Regions from separate parts of the Rhizobium hidalgonense genome, predicted to be linked through region 1. Evidence: riboswitches for the same ligand, from Rfam matches in the RefSeq annotation. Region 1 holds a riboswitch; the other holds the start of a gene.
What was found. Region 1 has a riboswitch for FMN ahead of FFM81_RS07705 (6,7-dimethyl-8-ribityllumazine synthase). Riboswitches for the same ligand answer to the same signal wherever they lie in the genome.

Region 1 (11,173 bases):
GCACCGGACGGCTGGGGTTTGCGCTGCATACTGGGGATGCCGACTGCAACGATCAGCGCGGCGGTAGCGAAGGTGGCGGCATTGACAAGGAGCGCCTGACCCGGGCCGATCAGGCCGATCAGCGCGCCGGCGCCGGCAGCGCCCGCCGTCGAGGCCAGCCGCTCAATGGCGCTGGCGACGCCGGTCCCCCGTTCGAGCGGCACATTGGCGAGCCGGGCGATGTCGGGAACCATCGCCTGCTTGGCGGCGTCGGAAGGCCCACGCAGCACGCCCATGGCAAAAACAATAGGCAGCAGCGCCGGCATGCCCAGCAGGCCGAAAAAATCGAGCAGCGGCACCAGCCCTACAACGGCCACCGAGGCGGTGTCGCAGGCAATGGCGATGCGCTTGGCGCCGACACGGTCGATCAGCGGCCCGCCGAGCGCCTTTGCAACGACATAGGGCAGCATCTCCAGCATAGCCGTCAGCCCTGTCAGGACAGGGCTGCCCGTCGTGCTCAACACCAGCCAGGGAATGGCGATGGTCGACAGCCGTGTGCCGGAAAGCGAACACGTCTCGGCAGCGGCGAGCGCCAGGAACGGCCCGCCCTTCCTCACGGCTCATCCTCCTCGTTTCGATGCGGAAGTCGGCCCGGATAGGGGAAGGCGTGCAGCATGACAAAGAAGGGCACCATGTCAGATTTCCGAGACGCCGCATCGCCGAGCGGCGGGGCAGCCCGCATCGCTTCCAGGATGATGTCGCGCAGCCGTTTCGTCAGCGCCTCGGCCTGGTCAGAGGTCATCGGAATAATGACGTCATCGGCAGCAGTCGCCTTGCGCCATTCGGCCGGCAGTTCGGCATATTCCTCCAGCGCCTGCTGCATCTGGCCGACCTGCAGCGAGAGAGCCGCCTGGTTGAAGGCGATGTCGAGATCCAGCGCCTCCCCCGCCGCTTGGTTCGCCGGCACCGAGGTCAGCTCGTGGCTGGCGCGCCACCAACGGTCGCGCCGGGAAGCATGCGGCGCCTCCTCGATGAAGCCGTATTGGGCGAGCTGGCGCAGGTGATAGCTCGTCGCGCCGCTGTTCAGGCCGAGCCGACCGGCCAACTGCGTCGCCGTGGCGGGTCCGTCGATCCTCAGCATGCCGAGCATCCGCAGCCGAACGGGATGCGCCAGGGCCTTCAGCGCGGTCGGTTCGGGCACGACCCGACTGACGGTGCGGGAGGCGGCGGCGTCTGCCGGAGACTTGGAGTGTGGATCTTTCATGGCTGAAGTGTACAATCGCAAACATATCTTTGCAAAGTTTTCTTTGCAATAATATCTGAAGCTTTCGAATGCCGCTTGAAATCCGGCTACCGCCCTAGTCAAGCACCGTGACGCACCCTAAGACCGTCACCACGATCCGCATGAAATGAGGGGCAAGGATGGTTGAGGAAGCGCAAAAAAACATCGGCACGTGGTACATCGACCCCGACGCCGAAGACAGGATGGCCGATGGACATGCGCCGATCTGGCGCCACCTGATCGACCTCATGCTCGAGCGGGACCTGACCGACAAAAGCGTGCTCGATTTCGGCTGCAATCAAGGCGGCCTGCTGCGGCATCTCTATGCGATCCGCCCCTTCCGCAAGGCGCTCGGCATCGACATCGCCGACACCTCGATCGCCAAGGCCGAGAGGCTGAAGGGCAATCTGCCGATCCAGCATCAGGTCGGCAGCAGGCTGGAAGGCTGGAGCGAAGAATTCGATCTCGCCGTCAGCCACGAAGTCATCTATCTCGTCCCCGATATCGACGCCCACTCTGCCGATATAAGGCAGGCGCTGAAGCCCGGCGGCGTCTATTATGCGGTCACCGGATGCCATACCGACAACCCGCTCTGGCCGAAATGGCGCGAGCTCGTCGCCAACCGTACCAACACAGTCGTGCAGGATCGGTCGATCACCGATTACGGTCGCGCCTTCGAAAAGGCGGGCTTCGACGTCTCCGCCCGCAAACTCGAATATGACGGCTTCATCCCCTTCGTGGCGGACGGCTGGACGCCCGACTTTGCCGATGCGCTGGATTATTACACCCAGACGAAAATCGTCTTCAGGCTGGTGAAGCGCTAGATACCACCGGCTGAAGCCGCATCAGCTCGACATCGAAATGCGGCGGATTGTTCGGAGCGACCTGGACGAAGCGGCCTCTGACGCGGAATATTTCCTGGATGAGATTGCGCTCGGCCAGCTCGCGCGGCGCGCCGTCGAACCTCAGCTGCCCCTTTTCGAGCAGCGAGATTCGATCACTGACGGCGATCGCCTGGTTGATGTCATGGATCGCCATGACGATGGTCACGCTTTTTTCGCGGCTCAGCCGATGCACGAGATCGAGCACCTCGACCTGATAGCCGATATCCAGGAAGGAGGTCGGCTCGTCGAGCAGCAGGATCTCCGCTTCCTGGGCGAGAGCGGCCGAAATCCAGGCTCTCTGCCGTTCGCCGCCGGACAGTTCGCGAAGGCTGCGGTCAGCCAAATCAGACAGCCCGGTGCTTTCGAGCGCCCATTCGATCGCCTCTTCGTCGCGGCTGTCATAAGAGCGAAACAGGCCGACATGCGGGTAGCGGCCCTGCCGCACGAGCTGGGCGACGGTCATCTCGTCGGGTGCGGTCGGCTGCTGCGGCAGGAAGGCGAGCCTTTTGGCCAGCATCCGACGCGACATGGAGGCGACGGCAACGCCGTCGAGCGATGCCCTGCCTTCGGCTGGCCGGATCAGACCCGCCAGCGCATGCAGCGCCGTGCTCTTGCCTGAGCCATTCGGGCCGATCAGCGCCCGGATCTCGCCCTTTTCGAGCGACAGGCTGAAGCTCTCGAGGGCCTTTCGCTTGTTGTACATCACCGAGAGATCGGAACAGGACAATGGCATTTCGGCCTCACATAGTTTTGCGCAGCAGCGCGAGCAGAAGCGGCACGCCGAAAACGGCCGTAACCACGCCGATCGGGATTTCCTCGGCTTGGCCGAGCAGCCGGCCGATGAGATCGCCGAGCGTGACGATGACGGCGCCGAGCACGATTGTCAGCACAATCGACAGCATGAAATTCCGCCCCGCCAGGAACCGGGCGAGATGCGGCACGATGAGACCGACGAAGACGATCGGCCCAACTGCGCCGACGGCACTCGCCGCAAGCGCGCAGGAGACGACCAGCACGATCGAGAATTGCCTGCGATAGCCGAGCCCGAAGGAGCGCGCGACAGGCGCATCGAACTGCAGCAGCATCAGCGGCCGGGAGATGACCGGCAGCATGGCGAGCCCGACGATGGTGAAGGGCAGCAGGAAGAGCGCGTGCTCCCAAGTGCGGGCGTAAAGGCTGCCCGACAGCCATTCGAGGATGATCTCGATGCGGGCCGATCCCCATCCGGCGATGAGGCCGATCGCCACCGCATGCAGCACCGCACCGACCGCCACGCCGCAGAGCGTGATGCGCAGCGCGCTGAGCCCGAGACGGAAGGCGAGCAGATAGATGACGCCGCCGGCAAGCAGGCCGCCGGCAAGGCCTGCCGCCGGCAGCCACGCGACCGGCAGTTCGGCCAGCGTGTTCGAGCCCGGCTCGAAGATATAGACGGTAAAGAGCAGGAAGACCGTCACCGACAGCGTCGCCCCCTGCGACACGCCCATCAGCGACGGGTCGGCCAGCGGATTGCGGGTGATGGTCTGCAACAGATATCCCGCCAGCGAAAAGTGGATGCCGGCGAGAATGCCGGTGACGATGCGCGGCAGCCTGATATCGAGAATGATCAGTCGCGCTTCCGGCGAGCCGCCGCCGGTCAAGACGGCCGCGACGTCAGCCATAGGGACATCGGCGACGCCGAGGAAGATCGCGGCCGCAAGCGACAGCACCGCCAAGATGGTGAGCACGGCCGCCATGCCAAGGCTTGCCGAACCGGCCGATGTCGATGCCGGCGCGCTCATCGCGGCCCACCCGCAAGGCTCAACCGCCCGCGCTGGACGAGATAGATGAAGATCGGGCCACCAAGCAATGCGGTGACGATGCCGACCGGCAACTCGCGCGGAATGGCGATGCTGCGCGCGAAAACATCGGCGGCGGTCACGATCAGCGCGCCGAGGGCAGCGCTCAATCCGATTTCCCATCCCGTGCCGCGGGGTTTCAGCAGCCGGGCGATGTGGGGAGCGGCAAGACCGACGAAGGCGACCGGCCCCGCGATCGGCGCGACGCCCGCGACCGGAATGACGGCCAGAATGAGGATCAGCGGCTTCCACAGGCCGAGCTGCAGACCCATGCCGGCCGCAGCATGGTCACTCAGCATGAACATGCCGATGACGCGCCGGAGCAGGAGCGCACCGACGACGCCGGTAATCGTCCAAGGCAGCATGTAGAGGAGATGCGACCAGGTGCGCCCCTGGAAACCGCCGGCAAGCCAGAAGAGCAGCGATGCCGATTGCGGGCCGGTCAGCAGCAGCACATAGGTGGTGATCGCGCCCAAAAACAGCGAGACGCTGACGCCGCCAAGCGCAAGCTGCAACGGCCGCCCCTGCCCGCCGCGCGACACCCAGAACGTCACCGAAGCTGCCGCAAGCCCGCCGGCAAGGCCGATGAAAGGATAATAGGCAGGCGAAAGCCAGGGCAGGAAGACGAAACAGCAGACGATCGGTGCGACCGCCCCCGACGTGACACCGGTAATGCCGGGATCGGTCAGCGGATTGCGCGTCAGCGTCTGCAGCACATAGCCGGAAACGGCAAGGCCCGCACCGCCGGCAGCCGCCGCCAGGCTCCGCGGCAGGCGCAGCGTCCAGACGAGAATGGATTCGATCTTGCCGTCGGGCGCCAGCAGCACGCGAAGTGCGGTCTCGACCGAAAGCGTCTTGGCGCCGACCAGCAAGCCGAGCATCGCCGCCAGCATGGCGGCGACGACGATGAGCCCTATGGCCAGGAATGATTGCCGGGGGCTCATCGCAGGCCTTGTCGTTGGGCTTAGTTCTGCAGCTCGGCCGGGATCAGCTTGGCGGCTTCCGCCTTGACGTCGACCGCCGGGAACGTATCGGGATAGAGGTAGTGCGCGGCCTCGCGCAGCACGATTTCGCGAGCGATCGGGCCGTTGGTCTCGACCCACTGGTCGCCGACATAGAAGACCCGGTTGTTCTTGACCGCTGACAGCTGCGACCAGATCGGATTGCTCTCATGCGGGCGATCCGGGCCGGAATCATAAACGAAAATGACCTCGGGATCCTTTTCCAGCATGGTTTCCAGGCTGAGGTCGATGCCGAACTCGCCGCCCGGGCTCTTCGGCCCCGGAATATTGTCGCCGCCGATCGCAGCGACGATCGAGGTCGAGGTGTTTTCCGTGTGGAAGGCGAAAGGCGTCGCGCCGCCCCACATGATCAGGAAACGCGGGTGGCCCTTCGGCGCCTTGGCGGCGAACTCCGACAGATGCTTGCGAAAATCGGCGTTTAGCTGCTCGCCGCGCGCGGGCTTGCCGAGCAGCTTGGAAAGGGCAGCGGTCTCGCTGTAGCTCTCTTCGAGCAGCTCCATATTGTAGGCGACATAGGGTGCGATGTTTTGAAGCTGCGCGGCATTGCCGACCGTATAGCGGCGGATCGCGATGATCAGATCCGGCTTGGCTTCGGAGAGAAGTTCGAGATTGGGCTTGGCGCGCTGGCCGATCTGCTTCATCCCAGAGGTGAGGCCGAGCAGGAAATCGGGCTCGCGGCCTGACGTCATATAGGTGCTGGCGACCGGCTTGATGCCGAGTGCCAACGCAACATCGTCGGCGAAATAGGAAATCGAGGCAATGCGCTTCGGCAGCGCCGGGACTTCGACGGCTACGCCGCGATCATCTACGATGACGCCGCGGTCGTCGACGATCGAGATTTTACCGCCATCATCCGCTTGTGCAGCGCCGGCCGCCAACATTGCGGACAAGCCCAGGGCCGAGAAAAATCTGCGCGCGTATCGAGTCATGTCTGAAAACTCCCCTCTGATGCGCACAGGCTTTAGCCAAAAAAGCGGAGTTTCACAATCATGATTCTTTTGTGCGATTTCGGAGAAGCACCGGCTCCTGGGCTCAATCCTCCCGCAGGGTGAACACTGCGCAAGGATCGGCGATGCCGCGGAGGCTGTGCTCTCCGAGCGGCATCAAGGAAGCCGTCGTATTCGCGGCAAGCGCGCCGGAGATCAGCACGGTCCGGCCGAGCGGCTTGCAGAGCCCTTCAAGCCGACTGACCAGATTGACCGCGGGGCCGATAGCGGTAAAGTCCAGCCGGTCGGCCGCGCCGATATTACCCCAGAGGATCTCGCCGAAATGCAGCGATGCGCCGAATGGCAACGGCGCCAGCCCCTGCGCCTGGCGCACTTGGTCGAGATGGGCCATGCCGGCACGGCTGGCAGCGACGGCCCGGAGCGCCGCCTCGCACGCTTCCCGATCAGCCCGAACCTCGTCGCCGGAAACGGCCGTGACCGGAAAGATCGCCAGCACGCCGTCGCCGATGAATTTCAGCACCTCGCCGCCGAAAGCGTGCACGGCGCCGGCGACGCGGTCGAAATAGGCGTCGAGCGCTGATATCATTGCCTGCGGCTCTGTCACTTGCGAAAGCGCGGTGAAATCCCGCAAATCGGCGCAGAGAAGAGCCGCACGAATGGTTTCGCCGGTGCCGCGGGCAAGCGCGCCCGACTGAACACGGGCCGCGCTGCGCCGGCCAAGATAGGCTTCCAGCAGCGCCGCGCGCGCCTCCCGCGCCGCAAGGGCTGCAAGCGGTGCGGCGGCAAAACGCGCAACCTCCTTCAGCCGGACGGCTTCACCGGGAGCGAATTCGCCCGCCCCTGCCCCCTTGCCGATGCCCGCCCAGCCGAGCATGGCGCCGTCCTGTGAAGGCCCGATCTTTTCCTCCCAAACCGGCCCGAGCCCGGCCAGCCATTCACGCCCGGCATCGCTTTGAGGTGCGGCGGCAAAAGTGAGCGCCTCGATGACCGCGCCGGTCTCGGCCCGCCACAGCCAGGTGCGCCGCGCAATGATCGGATGCGGCACCGAAAGCGTCAGCGCGCCACCGGAAAGCGCCAAGCCATCGGCCAGCAGCCGGCGCCCGAGTTCGGCCAGAAACCGATCGGGCCCAGGCGAAGCCGCAGCCTCGTCAACCAGCCAGGCAAGGGAGGAAGGCAGATCCATGGGTTAACATCGCATCGCCCGAAAACGTTCGCAAGCCCGGGGCATCCGCCCGCTGATGCTCCCGCAGCCCGTCTCGGCTCTTGCGCCTGCCGCTTCTCCCCAAAACCCCTGTCAACCCCACCACCGAAACACCTGTGGAAAACCATTCACCACGGTGGAAAACAACCAGATGAACACTTTAAAATTGCGCGACATTGATTCGATTATGTGCCAGCTTGTCATAAGCGATTGAGGGGTTGCTATGAGCACGACATACTGGCCGAAAGACCCGCTGGACGGGAATGATATGACGCTGCTGACATCGATCCTTCGCCGGTGGTGCGCCCGTTACGGAATCGATTTTACCGCGGAAGAGAGCAAGCGGAAGGCGAAGGAACTCGTCGAGTGGTTCGAGTTCGGCGTCAAGGATCCGGCCGAGCTCGAAGAGCTGATCGACGGGAAATACTGGCTCGTCAGCAATATCTGAGCGCAGTGCTGATTTCCAAGAGAAAAGGCCGGGCGAAACATCGCACCGGCCTTCGTTTGTCTGCCCCTGTCCGAGGCTTTTAGTAGTCGTCCCGCCAGCGGCGCTCGCGATCCCAGCGCCGCTCATGGCGCCAGCGCGGGCCGTCCCAGTCGCCGTGACGCCGCTCCCAGCCCCAGCGGGGCGGGCCGCCGTAGAATGCCACCGGCGGCGGGCGTCGCCAATTGCGCCGGCATTCGCCCCAGCGGGTCAGGTGCCAGCCGCGGCCACAGGCGTAGTCGACCTTTGTGACAGTGCTCTCAACCTTGATTGTCCCCATCGGCATCGCCTCAGCTGTGCCGATCGAGAGGCTGCCAGCGAGCAAGGCAGCCGCGATAGAAAGTGCCTTCATCGAAAAACTCCAATTCATCCAGCCGCAACCACCCTAGGTTCGCCAAATTGAACTGGAGATGAACTGCGCATTCATGTTTACGGGAGAAATAGCAGCGCTTTCCGACGAATGAAGGGAGCACCGGCCGGCCGTTTTTCCAGCAACGGCAAGCGCTTGAGCAGCGCCCCGCCGCCGGCGGAAAATCGTTCATGTCCTGCCGTAAAAAGGATCCGGACCGGGATCGCGACCGGCTGCAACCTCGGTGAGCCGCCCGAGGTAATGGGCCCAGCCTTCCGCATGACCAGCGCATTGATCGGCGCTCGGCAGGCCGGTATGGGTGAGCCGCAGCAGCGTTCCGCCCCCCTGTTCGATCAGGTCGATCTCGACCAGGCTGGAGCCCGGCGGCACCACCTCGCTGCCGTCCCAGCCGAAGCTGTAGGCAAGCCGATGAACCGGCACCACCTCGCGAAACGAGCCGCGCGCAAATCGGGCGCCGGTGACGTTGACGAGATAGAGCCCGCCCGGCTCCGGCTCGACCTCGGCCTCCGTCCCCATCCAGCGCAGGATCTTCTCCGGATCGGTCATCAGCGCGAACACCGCCGCCGGAGGTGCTGCGATATGCGCCTCGCGGTGAACGACGAGGGGGTCTTGCATGTCTCTCTCCCATGGTTGTCATGGCCTGCCCTCGCCTCAGGCGGGATCAGCGGGTCATGCTGTTTTGACGTGGGTGTCCTCACCCGGAGCATGTAGGCAAACGTGTACGTTCAGCAAGGGCCACGGAGACATTCCTCACTAACGCTGACTCGTCACTGTACCCTCCGCTTACTCAGTGCACTCGCTCCTATCGTCGCTGGCCCCCTCATCTGCGTGCCGGCATAGGCATCTGACCTGGGTATGCCGGCACAACCGCCTTGCCGTTCGGGCCACTCACGCCTCGACCATCCCGCATCCGCGATGAAAGCATTTCGCCCTATTGCCAGCCCGCCGCCTTGCCCCTATTGTCCCCGCCGTTCTCAGGGCGGGGTGAAAGTCCCTACCGGCGGTATGCAGTTTCGATTGCGAGCCCGCGAGCGCCTTCTTCGGAAGGGTCAGCAGATCAGGTGAGATGCCTGAGCCGACGGTCATAGTCCGGATGAAAGAGAACGCGCGTTCCTGCCGCCCTTGCGGGCTGTCGGGGACGTTCGTGATCGCCTTGGGTGACGTGTCTGTACGCCAAAGGAGATTACCATGACACCCACCCGTTACGCCTTTATCAAAGCCGGCTGGCACGCCGATATCGTCGACCGTGCGCTCGAAGGTTTCCAACAGCTTGTTCCCGCCGAGCAAATCGACGTGTTCGATGTTCCTGGCGCCTTCGAAATGCCGCTGCTGTCGCGCGATCTTGCCGCGAGCGGGCGCTATGCCGCCGTCATCGCCGCCGCCTTCGTCGTCGATGGCGGGATCTACCGCCACGAATTCGTCGCCCAAGCCGTGGTCGATGGCCTGATGCGCGCCGGCATGGATACAGGCGTACCGGTGCTGTCGGTCTCTCTGACACCGCATCATTATCAGGAAACCGAGCATCATACCCAGATCTACCGCGCCCATTTCGTCGAGAAAGGGCGTGAAGCTGCAAAGGCGGCTCTAGTGATCGGCAAAACCCGCGCCGCTCTCGCCGCATAAGGGCATTCATCTTCCGCCGCCGGCTCGACGAGCCGCAGAATGACAACGAAGACGGCGGGAACCGGTCCCGCCGCCTCATCGGATCGACAGACCTTGCGTCATCCCGAGCGACGCCTTGCGTTACAGCGGAATCCGCAAAGCTAGCCAAGAATAATTGATTCGACGCCCCGCCCGCGCTGTGGTCCACTGACCGCCGACATGTATCGCCATTCTTAACGCATCCAAAACCTCAAGGAGCTGAAGATGAGCAATGCAATGCGCAATGAATCCCCTATCGAAAATTCGCAAACACGGCCCGTCGACACCAAGCTCGAAGTGGTCGTCATCCCCGTTGCCGACGTCGACCGCGCCAAACGTTTTTACCAGAGTCTGGGCTGGCGGCTCGACGCCGACTTCGACAATGATCCCGATTTCCGGGTGATCCAGTTTACCCCGCCCGGCTCCGGCTGTGCGATCATCTTCGGCAAGAACGTCACCGCCGCAGCCCCCGGCTCCGCCCAGGGGCTCTACCTCGTGGTCTCCGACATCGAGGCAGCTCGCCGTGATCTCATCGCCCGCGGCATCGAAGTGAGCGACGTGTTCCATGATGCTGCCGGCGTCTATGCCGGCAAAGACGAACCGTACCTCTTCGGACGGCTGCGCGTCGCCGGCCGCGATCCCGAGCACCGCAGCTATCGCTCCTTCGCCTCGTTCAAGGATCCCGACGGCAACGGTTGGCTGTTCCAGGAAGTCACCGCCCGCCTGCCTGGCCGCATCGACGCCGACGAGACGGCCTTCTCCACATCGAGCGACCTGGCGTCCGCCCTGCGCCGCGCGGCAATCGCCCACGGCGAACACGAGAAGCGCAACGGCGGCAAGCACGACGAGGGCTGGCCGGACTGGTACGCCGAATATATGGTCAGCGAACAGGCCGGCCGGGAGCTGCCATTGTAGGAGACGGCAGACGCTGGGAGCACCTGCCTCGCTCTTGGAGGCCCCTCAGGGCGGGGCCTCTTTCCTTTACCGGGGTGCCGCGCGGCACCCCCTCTGTCCAGCCGGACATCTCCCCCACAAGGAGGGAGATCGGCTGGGCGTAACGGCGTCCCCAAACAACTGAGCATTGTGATTGTCGATGCCGTTCGAGAGGGAGCGATGGTCAAGCCTCTTGCCTGCCAATCTCCACCTTGTGGGGGAGATGGCCGGCGGGAGAGAGGGTGGTGCCACACAGCACACCCTCTCTCCCTTTCATCCCAAGACGAGCCCAACCCAACGCCCGCAGCTCGCGACTCACCTGTAGAACATATCCCGCCACTGCTTCTCACCGATCAGGCAATCCGTCGGCGGCCCAGCTCCGGCGACCGTCTCCATCGTCGGCGGCGGGGACAGGCCGCTGATCTCCAGCACCAGCTTGCGGCGCACGGCGATGGCGAAATCCTCGATCTTGTGGACCGGCAGCACGAAGGCGCCGGGACCGCCGATGACGCAATCGGCGTAATATTTGTCGAGCCCGCCGGGCGCATCGGAAGGACGCAGCATGATGGCCAGCCCATTGATGATCATGCCTGAT
Region 2 (11,173 bases), 1.1 Mb from region 1:
AGCCGAACCAGCCGATGGCGCCGAAGGAAACGGCCCAGGGGAAGAGGAAGGCGACTTCGAGGTCGAAGATGATGAAGAGAATCGACACGAGGTAGAAGCGGATGTCGAACTTCATGCGGGCGTCATCGAAAGCGTTGAAGCCGCATTCGTAAGCCGAAAGCTTCTCCGAATCGGGCGCTTTGAAGGCGACGGCAAACGGCGCAATGAGCAGCGCCAGGCCGATAACGAGCGCGATAGCGATGAAGATAGCGATCGGAATATAGGAACTGAGCAGTTCAGTCATCATGTTCATCCCTGCTTGCCGGAGGCGCCAGGCGGCGCATTTGGGCAAATGCCCGGCAAGCGAACGTGCGTTGCAACAAGCCGTGGTTAGCGCAGCCGAAGCCCCGGCGCAAGAGATTTACAGAGGCAATTCGACGCGTCGCGCGCGGACATTATCAAGCAGATGCAACGATGTCGCGACAAATCCGCCCAAGCCGCTTCAAGCTGCATGCCTGACCACTGAAAACTGCATGGCTCTCGGAAGAAAATGGCGCGAGTGACGGGGCTCGAACCCGCGACCTCCGGCGTGACAGGCCGGCACTCTAACCGACTGAGCTACACCCGCGCATAGGACCGGCCATTTGCGGCCGCGAGGATGAAGAAACCCGGACGAACGACAAATCGCATTTGCGTTCTACAAGACTTGAAATGGCGCGAGTGACGGGGCTCGAACCCGCGACCTCCGGCGTGACAGGCCGGCACTCTAACCAACTGAGCTACACCCGCAATTCATTTCAAGCAGTCCGGATGCCTTCGCACCCTCACCAAAACGGCTGCCCGTTTCGATGAGCGGCTAACTACGGGGTTCGCCTTTTAGTGTCAAGCAGGTTTGGAGACAAAACCATGACAGTCGTTGAATTGTTTCGGCAAGGCCCGCGCGGGAAGAATGAAAAGCCGGCAATTCCGTTTCCGAAGGCGGCAGCGGCGCTTCATCGGAGACGGTCGCATTGTCGAAACTGATCGGCCTTCCGCCCTGCCCCTCCCCTTTATCCACAGCCCTGCCGCGCCCGACCGGCGCCGCAAGCAACAGGATCGCCGCCAAAAAAATCAAAAAATCTTCACAAACACTCTTGCGGTTTTGCCGCGATCCGCATAGATCACGGCCACCAACGCGGCAGGCCGATCCGGTTTCGCTAGCGATGGGCGATTAGCTCAGTTGGTAGAGCGCCTCGTTTACACCGAGGATGTCGGGAGTTCGAGTCTCTCATCGCCCACCATTTCCCTTATGTGTCAAATAATAGCGACTTCAGGCAGACGCCTCAGTTGCTTCGTCACCGTATGTGGAATTCCAATTGGATCCGCGGGAGAGCGCCCAGCGTTTCTGATGCGGCACACTGTCTGAAAGCCAGTTCCACCAAAACGGACTACTCCGGTCACCCGCCACCTCCTATTGGGCGAATGGATGGGGGCCGGCAAAAGTGGGAGTATTCGCCGCCCGGAAAGTCTCCGCGCTTGAAGGCCTACGAGGCCTGGAGATGTGCCATGAGGATTTTCAGCTCCGTATTGACGCTGTGCATCGCGATTGCCCTTTGCACGCCAAGTGCCATCTATGTCAGCCTGCCCGGATACGCCTTCAAGACGAATCCGAAATGCCAGCGCCACGTGCCAAAGACGCGGTTTGACATCCGGTGCGACTGGCCGCGACTGGGCTTCAAGGACTTTACGCCCCCGCTTGTGACCGTGCTTGGGATCTGAAGGCGCTGCTCAGCTTTTGCGAATCAAGCAGCCCGGACGCGCTTGGTAGCCGCGGGCATTCCATGGCTCTGTGATCGCGACCGAGTCTTCGATCGAGGCCAGATGCCTATAGCTGGGAACTCCCCACCAGACTCTATATAGCCCTTCGGAATCCCGAAATTGGTTGCGGGATTGAAATCATTGCATGATTTTTTCTGTCGACACGGCGCGAAGCTCGGCGAATTTCGGAATCCCGAAGCGGGGAATTTCGGGATTCCGAAGTGGCGTTCTGGAATTGGTAACAGCCGGGGCTCATCGCCCGCCATTCATCCCTTCGCCAGTTCTTTATCCACCGCCGAAACCAGCCGCGAATCATCCGCCATCACGTCAGGCGCGAATCGAGCGGCGACCTTGCCGTCGCGGCCGATCAGGAATTTTTCGAAATTCCAGAGGATGTCGTCCTCGTTGCCGCCGGATATGCCGTGGGATTTCAGGCGTTCGCGCATCGGGCCGTCGCCTGTTGTCGCCACACCCGATTTGGTCAATTGGCGGTAGAGCGGGTGCTGGGCTTCGCCCTTGACCGAGATCTTCGAGAAGATCGGGAAGGTGACGTCGTAGGTGCTGGTGCAGAAATCGAGGATCTCGGCGTCGGTGCCGGGTTCCTGGCCCTTGAAGTCGTTGGCGGGGAAAGCGGCGATGACGAAGCCGCGCTCGCGCTTTTCGCCATAGAGTTTTTCCAGGCCTTCATACTGCGGCGTGAGCCCGCATTTCGAGGCGACATTGACGACCAGCAGCACCCTGCCCTTATAGTCGTTGAGCGTGGTGTCACGACCATCCACAGTCTTGACCGGGATATCCAGCACATTGCCCGTCACGGGAACCTCCAATTTCATAGGAACATTGTCGCCAAACTTAGCGATATCGCCGCCGTTGTCATCCGCGTCAGAATCAATTCGGCGTTAGAAGAGGCCGGGACCGCCTTGCGGCGGCGCCGGCCTTCGCCCATCAGGCGGGGGATGTTTCCTTCACTTCGTCGAGCAGGAAGTGCACGACGAGATAATCTGTCTTGTAGGGGCGGCCGCTGTCCGACACGGATTCAACGCTGCCGCCGTCCTTCGGGTGCCAGGCGTGATAATGCGGGTTGGTGGTGATCAGGGTGATGGCCTTGCCATCTTTTTCGCCAAGCCGGAAGCGCATCTCGGCGAGCGGCCAGATCCGCTCGTAATCTCCCATGCTGATGCGCGCCTTCAGCGCCTTGCGATGCAGCGGCGCTTCGCCGGCCTCGGCGGGTGCTTCCAACGTCACCTCCTCGGCTCCGCTGATGATGGCGTTGAATTCTTCAGGCCACATGCGTCTCATGAAATCGCTCCTCCCGGGGCTCTCGTCAGTCCACAGGTGAAACTTAGCGATTTGTTCGAAAGAAGCAAATTCCTGTCATGCGGTTGTCATCGGCCTCGGCTGCTCCTACGTTCCCGTCATACCGCATCAGGGCCATCAGCCGCCCGCAATCCTGAGATCCGAGATGAAGACACGTGAAGACAGGCAGGCGCTCCGGGCGAGCATGCCGCGCACTCCGCTCAGCGCCCATCATATGGAAAACGCCCGCCTGCTGCCGGATCGCGGCGAGCTGCTCTACCGCATCCCGAACGGCGGCATCGGGGTCGAGGTCGGCGCGGCCTTCGGCGAATATACGGCGGAGATCCTCGAAAAGAACCGCCCGGCGCAGCTCTACCTCATCGATCCCTGGTCGATGGATCGCTACAGCTCCGGGCTTGATACGGTCCATACGAAATTCGCGGCCGAGATCGAAGCCGGCCGGCTGCATCTGATGCAAGGCACGTCGCTCGACAAGCTTGCCGAGTTTGAGGACGATTTCCTCGACTGGGCCTATATCGACACCGATCATTCCTTCGAGCTCACCTGGCAGGAGCTGCTGCTCTGCGAAAAGAAGGTGAAGCGGACCGGGCGCATTGCCGGGCATGATTTCTGTACCGGCAATACGGTCAAGCCGATCGTCTATGGCGTCGTCGAGGCGGTCACCAAATTCTGCAAGGATTACGGCTGGCAATTCGAGTTCCTGACGGTCGAATCACACGCGCATTTTTCCTATTGCCTGAAGCGGCTCTGATTAGCTCATACCGGAATATTGCGTGTCGCTGACCTGCTCCATCCAGTCGACGTGTCTGCCGTCCAACGCCTCATGGATGGCGATATGCACCATAGCCGTGTCGGGGGCAGCGCCGTGCCAATGTTTTTCGCCCGGCGAGAACCAGACGGTGTCGCCGGCGCGGATCTCGCGGATTTCCTCGCCCCAGCTCTGGGCGAGGCCCTTGCCCGAGGTGACGATCAGCGTCTGGCCGAGCGGGTGCGTATGCCAGGCGGTGCGGGCGCCGGGCTCGAAGGTAACGGAGGTCGCCTTCACCCGGGCCGGCGCCGGCGGCTCCATCAGCGGATCCTGGCGAACGGCGCCGGTGAAATAGTCGGCCGGTGGCTTCATCGAGGGACGGGAGCCGGCTGGTTTGATCTCCATGATCTTTCCTTTTCATTCCATTGCAGTTGAAGCCTTGTCAGCTGACGATATTTCATCGAGGCGACCAATCAAGGGCGGATCGGCAATTGCCGCATAGTCGCCCGGCTGGTAGGCCATTATCTTTCATCACCTAAAGCGCGTCGCATTGAACTTGGTTCATGCGACGCGCTTTAGTTCTTTGTTTTACGCATGTCGTTATCCCGGAACCGCTGCACACTTCCGGGCAACATGCATTGGGAGAATTTCTCATGAAACACCATGCTTTTGGCCGCATGCCCTTCACCGTCACCAATGTCGGCTTCGGCGCCTGGCAGATCGGCGGCTCATGGGGTGATATCAGCGAAGCGGACGGCGGCGCGGCGCTGAAGGCCGCGCTCGATGCCGGCATGACCTTCATCGATACGGCTGACGTTTATGGCGACGGCCGCTCGGAAAAAATCATCGCCGACGTGCTGAAGACGCGCGGCGGTCAGCGCCCGATGGTCGCCACCAAGGCGGGCCGCCGGCTCAACCCGCATGTCGCCGAAGGCTACAGCAAGGCGAACCTCGAAGGCTTCATCGACCGCAGCCTTGAGAATCTTGCCGTCGACAGCCTCGACCTCGTGCAGCTTCACTGCCCGCCGCGCGAGGTGCTTTACCAGCCCGAGGTCTTCGAAAGTCTCGACGCCCTGCAGAAAGCCGGCAAGATCAAGGGTTACGGCGTCAGCGTCGAAAAAGTCGAAGACGGGCTGAAGGCGATCGAATATCCCGGCGTCGTCAGCATCCAGATCATCTACAACATCTTCCGCCAGCGCCCCAATCACCTGTTTTTTCAGGAAGCGCGCCGCAGGAACGTGGCGATCATCGCCCGCGTGCCGCTGGCAAGCGGCCTTCTCTCCGGCAAGATCACCCGGGAGACGCACTTTGCCAGCGACGACCATCGCCATTTCAACCGCAACGGCGAAGCCTTCGATGTCGGCGAGACCTTTGCCGGCGTGCCCTTCGAGGTCGGCCTGCAGGCGGTGGAAGAGGTGCGCAAGCTGGTGCCTGCCGGCGCCACGATGGCAGCCTTTGCGCTGCGCTGGATCCTGATGGCCGAAGCCGTCACCGTCGTCATCCCCGGCGCCCGCAATGGCGAACAGGCAAGAGCCAACGCTGACGCCGCCGATCTGGCGCCGCTTTCTGCCGATGTCATGGCGGCAACACGCGAAATCTACGAGCGGCTGATCGCGCCGCATGTGCATCAGCGCTGGTAGGGCTGGAGGCTCTTCGTAAGGGCTGCGGCGAGACGAGAGCCGCCCCTCATCCGCCTGCCGCCACCGACCGGGGTCGAGCCACGGGTCTCGACCCGTCCTTCGGACCCCGCTCGCGGGGCGAAGGGACCGTGCTGCAACCTCTCCGTTCCCTCCAACCTCTCGCAGGGCACGTCCCCTCGCCCCGTTTTTTTACGGGGAGAGGGTTAGGGTGATGGGCCGCTTTTAGTTTGTCGCGCTCAACTCAACCGGGAAAAACAAAGTCTCGCCGGAAGAATCGCTGACGCCGTCGTTGTCGGTGACGGCGTAGGGTTTGCCGGATGCGTCGAAGGCGAAGCCTTCGAGTTTGTCGAGCACGTAGCCGTTGGTCGCGGACTTGAGTTCACCGAGGAAGTCGTGGGCTTCGGTTTTCTTGACGATCGGCAATTCGCCACCGAGCTTGGCAGGCTTCAGTTCCGAGATCGCAACCTTGTAGAGCTTCTTCAGCTTGGCAGCATCGCCGACGAGGTTGTCGCGCTCGATAATGTAGACACTGTCGCCGTGGGCGGAGATTTCAGACAGGCCGACCCAGCCGCTTTCCGTCTTGTCGAGCGGATAGCGGACCGCACCCCATTCCTTCTTCTTCGGATTGTAGGAGACGAGCTTGACGAAACCCTTCTCGTCGTCATTCCACTCGCGCTGGACAGCCATCCAGAGCGTGGCGTCGTCGCCGGTGCCGATAATCGTCACGCCTTCGAAACCGTAGCGGATTTCGTTGGCGGCGAATTCCCTAGGCAGGGCGATCTCGGCCTTGATGTCGCCCTTGGCGTTGACGTTGTAGAGGGCGTGCGGGACGAGACGCTCGCTGTAACCTTCCGAGGCGAGCCAGAAGGAGCCGTCGGCGGCAGCCGCGATGCCTTCGATGTCGAGCTTCTGGGCCGGGGCGCCGTCACGCTTGACGACGAGGGCGTCGGTGATGACGGCCGGCTTCTTGCTGGCGTCGATCGTGTAGATCGTCGGCTGCGAGCCGAGAACGCTGTCGCTGACGGCGTAGAGCATGCCCGGCTTGCCCGGAACGGCGGCAAGGCCCGAGAGGGCTGCGAAGCCGATCGGATTGCCGTCCTTGTCGGCGGAGACGATCTGCGGATAGGCCTTTTCGCCTTCCGCACGCTCATAGATCATGACATGCGAGCGTGTGCCGCCGTCCTTGCCGAGGTCGAGTTCATTGGCGGTGGCGAGCAGATTGCGCTGGGGAAGTGCGATCGCGCCCTCCGGCGAAATGCCCGACGGCAGAAGCTGCACGAGTTCGGGATCGGCGCCGGTGTCCTTGTAGACGCCGACGACAGAGGCGCGCTCGGCGAGCAGGAAGAAATACTGCTCATCACCGAACTTTGCTGCCTCCAGGCCTTCCGGCTCGACGCCCTTGGAGCCCGAACGGCTTTCCGGATAGTGGCCGATATGGGCGACGGCGCGTTCGAAGAATGCGCCCGATTCGTAGAGAAGCTTGCCCGTTTTGTCGAAGATGGTGAAGCCGCGCGAGCCGCCCTCGTAGTCGCCTTCATCGGCAACGACCAGACGGTTGTCGTCTAGCCATTTCACGGCGTCGGGTTCGCGCGCAACGGCCTTCTTCTCGCCGGTGAACTTCAATGCCCCGTCGCGCTTGATGTCGATGCCGGTGAGATCGACGCTGCCGGCGGAGAAATGCGTCTTCACCTCGGCCGTATTGGCGTCGATGATGACGATCTCGTTGTTTTCCTGCAGCGTCAGGGCGATCTCGTTCAGGCCGTTTAAGGCGACGAATTCCGGCTCCGGATCCTCAGGAGCGACGCCCGCAAGGCCGGTCAACGCCACGTGTCTGATGGTGCCGCAATCGACGGTGCCGTTCTTGAGCTGGAAGACGACCAGGTCGCCGGCGGGCATCTGCGGGATCTTGCCGTCATTGACCTCTTCATCGCGCTCGTTTTCGATCGCGATGGTGCCGAGTGTCTTGTCCTTGTTCAGCGCGATCGAATCCGGCTGACCGCCGAGATCGCAGCTGTTCTCGATCTTTTTGGTCGCCACGTCGACGATCGCAAGGCGGCCCGACGGCTTCGCCTTGCTCTCGGAGGTGTTGACGGCGACCAGCGCCTTGCCGGCGCTCGAGGTGACCGATGTCGGCTCGCCGTCCATCATCAGCGCGCCGCCGGCCTTCGGGGCCTTGGCATCGGTAATGTCGATGAAGCCGATCGCGCCGAGCGGGCTGTCGCTATAGATCAGCGTATTGCCGTCGTCGGTCGCGGTGATGATTTCGGCCGAGGTGACTGAATGCTTGTCCTTGTCGGCGGGCAGGTTCGCGGCGACCGAGAAAGAGGCGATGCGGTTGAAAACCGGTTCGGCAGCAGCCGGAAACGCAACGGATGCGACAAGCACGGCAGCCAGTGCTGCCTTGCGCGATGAAATTGTCATGGAAACCCCCAATGTCGAAAGATCGAACAGAGGTTTTTTGCGGGACTGCCATGACAGACACATGACAGCCCGCGAGATTTCACAGGGTTCGCGTCACGCAGCTTGCCTTTCCCGACGCATCTCGTTCCTCATGATGAAGAGCGACGCGGAGAGAATAAGCGCGGCGCCCAGCCACAAATAGCCGGCCGGCGCGTAACCGAAGAACAGCCAGCCGGCGAGTACGTTCAGCGGCAGCTTCAGGTCGTCGAACGGCTGCACATAGGCGGCGTCGGCACTGGCATAGGCAAGGGTCAGCAGATATTGCGCCACGACCGTCAGCAGGCCCGCCAGCAGGAAAAGCGCAAGCGTTGCGCCCGTCGGCACGGCAAAACCCGCCGCAAGCGCCAGCCCGCCATTGATCGGCGTCAGCAGCACCAGCAGCCAGACGGTGATCGTCTCCGGCTTCTCGATGCCAGTGAGGTTCTTGGTGATCAGCGACGACGCGCCCCAGAGCAGCGCCGAGAGAACAGGCAACAGCGCCGACCAGGAGAAGCTGTCCGACCAGGGCTGCAGGATGATCATTGCTCCGGCAAAGCCGACGCCGGTCGCCATCCAGCGGGCGGGACCGACGCGTTCGCCGAGGAAGAGCCGGGCGCCAAGAATGATGAAGAAGGGCGAGGTCATGACGAGGGCGATCGCCTGCCAGATCGGGACCGTAGCGAGGCCGGACACCCAGGCCTCGACGCCGAGCGCGGCGAAGACCACGCGCACGACATGCCGCCATGGGTAATCGGTACGCATGGCGGAAAGGCCGACCTTGCGCAGGAAGGGCAAGGAGAAAAGGAAGGCGAAGCCGTATTGCCAGAAGGCCGCAGAGGCCGGGGGAAAGGCGAGCTTCATGGTCAGCCACTGGGTGACGACGTTAAGGAGCGAGAAGGCCACACCTCCAAGCACCATGAAAGCGGCGCCGGCAAAGGCGCGGGACTGCGAGGCTGCAAGGGATTTCTGATTCATGCTCTTCATCCGCAACTAGGGACCAACATAAATCAGGACGCATGAGGCGACGGCACACAATGCCGGCAGTCCCCTGCCCGCACGCGGCCATGCTCATTCTCTTCCATCCGGACTATACCGTCGGCTCCGGAATCACACCGGATCTGCTGACCCCTCCTAGCCTGAGCTGGGAAGGCGCTCGCGGGCTCGGGCCGAGACCCTTACCGCCGGTGGGGAATTTCACCCCGCCCTGAGAACAGAAATGTCGTAGATCAAAGCGCGTGGGGCGGCAAGGCCCTATAGCAAAAGGGGTCCGGCAAACCGAACCCCTCCCAAATCCTGCACAGCCGGTCTCGTTTACGGCTGGCGGATAATCTCAGATCAGCCGTTGACGGCGTCCTTCAGGCCCTTGCCGGGCGTGAACTTCGGCACGTTGCGAGCCGGAATGTCAACTTCAGCGCCCGTCGACGGGTTGCGGCCCTTCGATGCGGCACGATGAGAAACGGTGAAGCTGCCGAACCCTGCGAGGCGGATGTCGCCCTTGTTCTTGAGTTCACCCTGGACAACGTCAAAAACCGCGTCAACAGCGGAAGCCGCGTCAGACTTCGTCAGTCCTGCCTTTTCGGCGACTGCGGACACGAGTTCATTCTTGTTCATGTTTCCACCCCTTTCTAAATGGTACGAAACGACTCAAATGTAAGCTAGGCGCAGAATAGGTTTCATCAGGCCCGCCGGGAACCCAAAAGCCCTGCAAATCAAGGAAAAGCAAGCGTCTACATGACGTTTTCACAAAAAAGGCTGGCGTTTTCGCCAGCCTTTTTCCGTCTTTTCAGCCAATGGGGCATAAATGTGGCCCAGGCGGCTCAATGCGCTATGGTTGCGCCCGTCTCGTCGAGGCCTTCGACCGTTGCGATCACAGGCGTTTCCACCGTGCCATCCCATTCGATCGGCTCCGGCCGCCGGATCAGCGCATGCTTGATCACCTCGCCCATGCGGGACACCGGGATGATCTCCATGCTGTTCTTCACGTTATCCGGAATCTCCGCCAGGTCCTTGGCGTTTTCTTCCGGAATCAGCACCTTCTTGATGCCGCCGCGAAGCGCTGCGAGCAGCTTTTCCTTAAGACCGCCGATCGGCAGCACACGGCCGCGAAGGGTGATTTCACCGGTCATGGCCACATGCCTGTTCACCGGGATACCGGTCATGATCGAGACGATCGCAGTCGCCATGGCGACGCCGGCCGAGGGGCCATCCTTCGGCGTTGCGCCTTCCGGCACGTGCACGTGGATGTCGCTCTTGTCGAAGCGCGGCGGCTCGATACCGAAATCGACAGCGCGCGAGCGGACATAGGAGGCCGCCGCCGAGATCGATTCCTTCATGACTTCCTTCAGATTGCCGGTGACCGTCATGCGGCCCTTGCCCGGCATCATCACGCCTTCGATGGTCAGCAGTTCACCACCGACTTCCGTCCAGGCAAGACCGGTGACAACGCCGACCTGATCTTCGCCCTCGGCTTCGCCATGGCGGAAGCGCGGGACGCCCAGATAGTCGGAGATGTTGGCCGCCGTTACATGCACGGACTTCGTCTTGCCCTTGATGATCTCGGTGACCGCCTTGCGGGCGAGCTTCATCAATTCGCGTTCGAAGCTGCGCACACCGGCTTCCCGGGTGTACTGCTGGCTGATCGCCATCAGGGCGTCGTCGCTGACCGAGAATTCTTCCGGCTGCAACGCATGTTCCTTGATGGCCTTCGGCAGCAGGTGCCGCTTGGCGATTTCGCGCTTTTCATCTTCGGTGTAGCCGGCGATACGGATGATCTCCATGCGGTCCATCAGCGGCGCGGGGATGTTCAGCGTATTCGCCGTCGTGATGAACATCACGTCCGACAGGTCGTATTCGACTTCCAGGTAGTGGTCCATGAAAGTCGAATTCTGCGCCGGATCGAGCACCTCGAGCAGGGCCGAAGACGGATCGCCGCGATAATCCTGGCCGAGCTTGTCGATCTCGTCGAGCAGGAACAGCGGGTTGGATTTCTTGGCCTTCTTCATCGACTGGATGACCTTGCCGGGCATCGAGCCGATATAGGTGCGGCGATGACCGCGGATTTCGGCTTCGTCGCGAACGCCGCCCAGCGCCATGCGGACATACTCACGGCCGGTCGCCTTGGCGATCGACTGGGCGAGCGAGGTCTTGCCGACGCCCGGAGGGCCGACGAGGCAGAGAATCGGACCCTTGATCTTGGTGGCGCGGGCCTGCACGGCCAGATATTCGACGATGCGCTCCTTGACCTTGTCGAGAC

Region 2: another riboswitch for FMN. It lies ahead of FFM81_RS13165 (DMT family transporter); the one in region 1 lies ahead of FFM81_RS07705 (6,7-dimethyl-8-ribityllumazine synthase).

The regions. Positions count from the first base shown of each region.
Region 1 is NZ_CP054027.1:1,628,205-1,639,377, reverse strand. It holds gene FFM81_RS07760 (MFS transporter) at 1-596, opposite strand, end outside; gene FFM81_RS07755 (ArsR/SmtB family transcription factor) at 593-1,243, opposite strand; gene FFM81_RS07750 (class I SAM-dependent methyltransferase) at 1,402-2,085, shown strand; gene FFM81_RS07745 (ABC transporter ATP-binding protein) at 2,066-2,878, opposite strand; gene FFM81_RS07740 (FecCD family ABC transporter permease) at 2,886-3,923, opposite strand; gene FFM81_RS07735 (FecCD family ABC transporter permease) at 3,920-4,924, opposite strand; gene FFM81_RS07730 (ABC transporter substrate-binding protein) at 4,945-5,931, opposite strand; gene FFM81_RS07725 (adenylate/guanylate cyclase domain-containing protein) at 6,035-7,132, opposite strand; gene FFM81_RS07720 (hypothetical protein) at 7,374-7,598, shown strand; gene FFM81_RS07715 (GCG_CRPN prefix-to-repeats domain-containing protein) at 7,678-7,986, opposite strand; gene FFM81_RS07710 (SRPBCC family protein) at 8,173-8,619, opposite strand; FMN riboswitch at 8,971-9,113, shown strand; gene FFM81_RS07705 (6,7-dimethyl-8-ribityllumazine synthase) at 9,193-9,627, shown strand; gene FFM81_RS07700 (VOC family protein) at 9,871-10,560, shown strand; gene FFM81_RS07695 (DUF1194 domain-containing protein) at 10,894-11,173, opposite strand, start outside.
Region 2 is NZ_CP054027.1:2,718,906-2,730,078, forward strand. It holds gene FFM81_RS13110 (NADH-quinone oxidoreductase subunit A) at 1-283, opposite strand, end outside; tRNA gene FFM81_RS13115 (tRNA-Asp) at 531-607, opposite strand; tRNA gene FFM81_RS13120 (tRNA-Asp) at 692-768, opposite strand; tRNA gene FFM81_RS13125 (tRNA-Val) at 1,184-1,259, shown strand; gene FFM81_RS13130 (hypothetical protein) at 1,525-1,737, shown strand; gene FFM81_RS13135 (glutathione peroxidase) at 2,043-2,591, opposite strand; gene FFM81_RS13140 (hypothetical protein) at 2,722-3,075, opposite strand; gene FFM81_RS13145 (class I SAM-dependent methyltransferase) at 3,239-3,844, shown strand; gene FFM81_RS13150 ((R)-mandelonitrile lyase) at 3,845-4,246, opposite strand; gene FFM81_RS13155 (aldo/keto reductase) at 4,495-5,481, shown strand; gene FFM81_RS13160 (esterase-like activity of phytase family protein) at 5,704-7,902, opposite strand; gene FFM81_RS13165 (DMT family transporter) at 7,996-8,904, opposite strand; FMN riboswitch at 8,987-9,136, opposite strand; gene hupB (DNA-binding protein HupB) at 9,256-9,531, opposite strand; gene lon (endopeptidase La) at 9,738-11,173, opposite strand, start outside.